Regions from separate parts of the Microbulbifer agarilyticus genome, predicted to be linked through region 1. Evidence: predicted binding sites of a transcription regulator. Region 1 holds the regulator's gene; the other holds the start of a gene.
What was found. Region 1 encodes PhoB, which activates phosphate uptake and scavenging genes when phosphate is short. Its sites were predicted from a motif close to TGTCATAAANNTGTAACA; they were not measured.
Positions count from the first base shown of each region.

Region 2: a site for PhoB is predicted at 1,528-1,545, ahead of Mag101_RS04385 (substrate-binding domain-containing protein). Genes of this name have one in related genera too.

Region 1 covers NZ_CP019650.1:4,172,561-4,175,634, forward strand. The annotation lists gene Mag101_RS17350 (chorismate--pyruvate lyase family protein) at 1-81, shown strand, start outside; gene ubiA (4-hydroxybenzoate octaprenyltransferase) at 126-1,013, shown strand; gene phoB (phosphate regulon transcriptional regulator PhoB) at 1,214-1,918, shown strand; gene phoR (phosphate regulon sensor histidine kinase PhoR) at 2,015-3,074, shown strand, end outside.
Region 2 covers NZ_CP019650.1:1,078,167-1,081,240, reverse strand. The annotation lists gene nagB-II (glucosamine-6-phosphate deaminase NagB-II) at 1-121, opposite strand, end outside; gene nagK (N-acetylglucosamine kinase) at 209-1,159, opposite strand; gene Mag101_RS04385 (substrate-binding domain-containing protein) at 1,644-3,002, shown strand; gene Mag101_RS04380 (DUF6279 family lipoprotein) at 3,061-3,074, shown strand, end outside.

The DNA of each region.
Region 1 (3,074 bases):
TTCTGGCTACAGGATAAACCCTTGTTGGTTGCAGAGACCTTCCTCAGCGGTTTCAATCCTCATTCATCGCCGATGGCATAAGCGCACAAGCACCTCAAAGTACTCAGCGAACACGGGAAGCCACCATGCAAGCTATCAGCCACCAGATCCAACAGCGTTGGCCCGCAGCCATACCGTATTGGCAACTGACGCGCATGGACCGACCCATCGGCTCACTGTTGTTACTGTGGCCCACCTGGTGTGCGCTGTGGATCGCCGCCGAGGGCTGGCCCGGCCTCCATTTGTTTGTCGTGTTTACCTTGGGGGTCATCCTCACCCGCGCGGCCGGCTGTGCGATTAACGACTTTGCCGACCGCAATATCGACGGGCATGTAGAGCGCACCAAGCAGCGTCCGCTCGCCACCGGTGCCGCCACACCCAAAGGCGCACTGATGCTCTTCGCCGGCTTGATGCTGGTGGCTTTTTTGCTGGTGCTGACCACCAACCGCCCAACCATTCTGCTGTCCCTGCCGGCGCTGGCGCTGGCCTTCTGTTACCCCTTCGCCAAACGCTACACACACCTGCCGCAGGTGGTGCTGGGGGCCGCGTTCAGCATGGGCATCCCAATGGCGTTTGCCGCGGTGACCGGCGAGGTGCCGGCGGTGGCCTGGCTGCTGTTTACCGCCAACCTGCTGTGGACCGTGGCCTACGATACCTTTTACGCCATGGTGGACCGGGATGACGACCTGCAAATCGGCGTCAAGTCCACCGCCATCCTGTTTGGCGAGCTGGACAAGGCGATGACCGCCAGCCTGCAGGCGATGGTTGTTGTGGCGTTACTGATGCTGGGTGGACGTGCGGATTTGGGCGCTCTTTACTACTGCGGCGTGGCAACCGTGACTGGCCTGTTCGCCTATCAGCAATGGTTGATTCGCGACCGGCAACGGGGTGCGTGCTTCAAGGCATTTCTGAATAACAACTTCGTGGGGATGGCGCTTTTTTGTGGAATATTTTTCCACTATCTCGCGCGCTAGCTATGTGCTTTGACCCCAAGTGCTAGCTACCTGAACACCTGTCATATATTTGTCACCAAAGTGACGTTAAATGGCCACTCTACAATAGTCAGTTGAGGCTGGCGCTACAGTCTACGAGGCAGGACGCCACGAGGCGCCGCAGCGGAGGTTGTGAAGCACCGCCGAAGCGACAGCAAACTCATTGAGGGTATGGCAGGCAGATGCACAGCAAGACGATCCTTATAGTCGACGACGAAGCCCCGGTACGTGACATGTTGCGCGTGGCGCTGGAGATGGCGGATTACCGCTGCCTGGAAGCAGAGAACGCGCAGGCGGCCCACGCACTGGTCATCGACGAAAGACCCGACCTTATTCTCCTGGACTGGATGCTGCCGGATGTATCCGGTGTGGAACTGGCGCGTCGCCTGAAGCGCGACGAGCTCACCGCGTCGCTGCCCATCGTGATGCTGACCGCGAAGGGCGAGGAAGACCACAAGATCAAAGGCCTGGAGACGGGCGCCGACGACTATATCACCAAACCATTTTCCCCCCGCGAGCTGGTCGCACGGCTCAAAGCCGTATTGCGCCGCGCCGGCCCCAGTGCTCCGGAAGAGCCACTTACCGCCGGTGGCTTGGTGCTCGATCCGATCAGCCACCGCGTCACCATCAACGGTAACCCGGTAGAAATGGGGCCGACGGAATTCCGCCTGCTGACCTTTTTCCTCAGCCATCAGGAACGCGCCTATACCCGCACCCAGCTGCTTGACCACGTGTGGGGCGGCAATGTGTATGTGGAAGAACGCACTGTGGATGTACACATTCGACGTCTGCGCAAAGCGTTGACCATCGATGGCCATGAGCGCTACATTCAGACCGTGCGTGGGACCGGTTATCGCTTTTCAGTCCAGACCGCCGAAAGGGTATAATCCCGCCCATCGAACTTTACCAGCGGGCCCGCTGTTCCGCCCGGCGACGCGGCGAATCGCACTTCGACGCGCCCCCAACAAGATGGCCAAAACCTCATGCTCGATCGCAGTATTGGCGAGTTGTCGCGTTTTATCATCATAGCCCTGGGCACCACCATCTTCGGTTTCTCTACCGGACACTGGTGGTTGGCACTGTGCTCTGGCCTCACCGTCTATCTCATCTGGCTGCTGTTGCAGCAAAATCGCTTCGACCACTGGTTGTCCAATGGCCGCCGTGGCCCGGCACCCACCAATTTTGGGGTGTGGGGCGATATCACCGACGACTTCTATCGGATGCAACGTCGCCACCGCAAGGAAAAGCAAAAGCTACACGCCATGCTGCGCCGGGTGCAGGACAGTACCAGCGCATTGCGTGAAGGTATCGTAGCGCTGGAAGACGACGGCAACCTGGCGTGGTGGAACCCCGTCGCCGGCGAAATGCTGCGCCTGCAAGCCGACGACAGCGGCCAGCCGATCATCAACTTTGTGCGCGACCCGCGCTTTGTCGAGCACATGCACGAGCGTATGCGCGGTGCCAATCAGGGTGACCTGCAGCCGATTACCCTGCCAGCTCCCGGGGACGACTCGCGCACCCTGCAAATGGAAGTGACGCGCTTCGGCCAGGACGAAGCGCTGGTGATCGTGCGCGATATCACCCGGCTGCATAATCTGGAGCAGATGCGCCGGGACTTTGTCGCCAACGTATCCCATGAATTACGTACACCGCTGACGGTAATTGCCGGCTATCTGGAGACGCTGCAGGAAAGCGGCCAGGCCCCGCGTAACTGGGAGCGTCCGCTGGGACAAATGAGCGAGCAGACGGTGCGCATGACCAGCCTGGTCAATGACCTGCTGTTACTCGCCCGCCTCGAAACGTCCGAGCGCGATAGCGGGCGCGACCGCATCGCGGTACACGGGCTGATGGAGCGCGTGGCCGACGAAGCCCGTTCACTGAGCGGTGGGCGACACCAGATTTCCGTGGTGTGCGACGAGGACAGCACCATTACCGGTGATGCCGGTGAACTGCACAGCGCCTTTGCCAACCTGGCGTTTAACGCGGTCAAATACAGCCCTGACGGCGGCCCCATTGAGCTGCGCTGGAGAATAGACGCCAGCG
Region 2 (3,074 bases), 1.2 Mb from region 1:
GCGCATTGTTTTTCAGTTGCTCGGCAACCCGGCTCGGGGCTTCACGGGCCTCGCGCTCCATTACTGTCATCGCCATAGAAGCATCCACCTTGTTGGCCTCACCAGAGGTCACTGCACTCATAAAATCTATCCGTAACTTATATCTGACCGTGTCTTCAGACAGCCTGCGGCCTTCCGACAACCTGTGTGTTCTAACGACTTACAGCGCTCATCCAAAGAGCGCTTTGGCCTCAACCTCATCACCAGAACCGGAATCATTGCCGCCCAGAGCCGCGAGAGAGTGCTGCGCAAAGTACACACAGCCCAGTTCCGGCGGGTCCAGCGGGTCGGCAACCTGCTCCGCTACATGCGGTTTCAGCCAGGGCTTCAAGCGCGGTGCCAGGCCACCTATCATGGCCAGACGAGGCGACTTGCCTTCCATCAACTTATCCGCAAGATCACTGATGTAGGCCGCACCATCGCGCATGATCGATGCAGCAACCGGACAGTCTGCCTCGGCACATTCCACCACGGGCACGGCCAGCTTGGCGTACTGGCTGGACGGTTTACCGGCCATCATTTCAATTACATCGTAGGGATCACTGGTATCGAGCGCTGATTCCAGCTCGCGTTTGAGCATGGAGTCTTCGGCGAGTCCTTCCATTGCCATCAGCAGGTACTTCACCGCCTCCATACCCAGCCAGGCACCACTACCTTTGTCACCGTGAGGGAAACCGTGACCACCGATAATCTCACTGCGGCCATTGACCCACGAGTAACCGACAGAGCCGGTGCCAGCAATAATCACCGCGCCGTCGCCGCCGCGATGGGCGCCCAGGCACGCGGAGTGCTGATCGGTAGTGAGGAACATTTGTTTGAACGGGTGCGCCCAGGCATTCATCTCGTTGTAAAGACGAGGCATGTTGAGCCCGGCAAGACCAACACCAGCCACCAACTCGCCAAGGGTTTCGGCGGGCAGACCAGCATCTGTCACCGCGAGGGCGGCAGAACGCACGATTGAATCAATGGTTTGAGCGTAACCATGAAGGGGGTTTGCGGGCCCAGAGACCCCGGTACCAAGCAGGCGATTGTCGGCATCGAAGATGGATGCGCGGCATTTGCTGCCACCACCATCGACGCCAATAAAGAGTATGTCCCTGCTGTCTCTCAAAGCAACCATCTAACCGGCCCCTAAGATTTCTATTGTTATGTTTCCTTACCGGACCTCCCCACCGCATCGTCTGCGCCCCAGGGGATTCCGGTGAGACGCCAGTGACGCCTGTACCAATCTGTGTATGAGGAAATAGTACAAGACAAATGACAGCGTTGTCATGCCTTTTTTCAAAAAATCTACAAAGATTCTTTTCATTATATGTCTGTATTACGACCTGATTGGTGATAAAACCCGCTAATTCACCCGAAAGGGTTAGATTGAACGTTAGATAGAGCCGCACATCGGTGCATAAGAGCGACCACCCGTACTATTTCCCGCCACTCGCCCGCCCCCACAAACCAGCCAGATACAAATGTGCAGCAGTTCAATTCAGCTGAAACAAATCTGTCACATTTTTTTGCGATAAAGCGCGCGCCCACACCTCATTACAAGCAACCGTAGGTCGTGCGGGACGTCATTCGAGGAGCCAAATGCAGTGATAGGAGACAGGATGGAACTCGCTCAAACACGCAAGGGAAATTTTTTCGCAGTAACTCTGCTGCTTATGACAGCTCTGGCAGGCTTGCTGCCAGCCTGCTTTGCGGAGGCCACCGAAAATAGCCAGGCGCAGGTTCTGTTTCGTATGACTGGCTCCAATACCGTCGGCGCTGATCTGGCACCGGCACTGGTGAAACAATATCTGCACTCCCTGGGCGCCACCGAGATCAGTCAACGCACCCAGGGCGAAAAACACTGGATCGATGCTCGCCTGCAGAATGAGCAGGTGGTTGTGCCCATTATTGCACTGGGCTCCAGTACTGGCTTCAAGGCACTTGACGGAGATACCGCTGACATCGGTATGGCCTCGCGCCGCGTCAAAGCTAAAGAAGTCGAAATGCTGGCGCGCTTCGGCGACTTTACCGGCCCCCAAGCGGAGCACGTTATCGGATTGGATGCGCTGGTGATCGCGGTGCACAAAGACAACCCCATCAAGCGGCTAAGTCTTGTACAACTGGCGCAGATTTACCGGGGTGAGATCCGTAACTGGGCACAGCTGGGCGGTGACGACCTACCGATTCGGCCACTGCACCGGGATATTGAGTCCGGTACCCGCTCCACGTTTGACAGTGAAATTTTTGGTGGCAGCCGGCCGGCCAAACCCTTCGTATACGAAGTATCCGGCAACCACGAGACCCGCGGGCTGGTACTGCGGGACAGAGCCGCCATTGGCTACCTGCCATTTGCCGATGCCGCGGGCCTGCACAAGGTCGCGATCAAATCCGGGGAACTGGCCGCGGTGGTGCCCGACCGCGGCATCATCGCGACCGAAGACTTTCCCCTCACCCGCCGGCTGTATCTGTACCGCAATCCGGGCCGCTACAATCCGCAGGTCGACGCCTTCCTGCACTTCGCTGAATCCCACGCCGGGCAGCTAATCGTCGAGGACATCGGCTTTATCAATTTGACCCCGGTTGCCCTGCAAATGGCACCGTTTGCCAATGCGCCGGAGAATTATCGCGCGCTGATGGAGAACGGATCGCGTCTCAGTATTTCGTTCCGGTTTGCCAACGGCAGCACCGAGCTCGATAACCGCGCATTGCGCGACCTGCACCGATTGCAAGACTACATGGCGCAAGAGGAAAACCGCGACCTTTCCCTGACACTGGTAGGTTTTTCGGATCGCAAGGCCAATGAAACGATTTCCGACCTTATCTCCCGTTTCCGTGCACTCAAGGTTCAGGGCGCCCTACTGCGTGACCATCAGATGGGCGACAGCCAGATCATGTCGGTAGGCGCCTTCGCGCCGCTTACCGCCGATAGCGAGCAGGGGCCGGTAAAAAACAGCCGTGTCGAAGTCTGGATTAATTAGGCGGCCCTTTAGCACATAAGCAATGCGGTGGCGGAGCATAGCAACTATATTTAACGCCATGACCACAGCGAT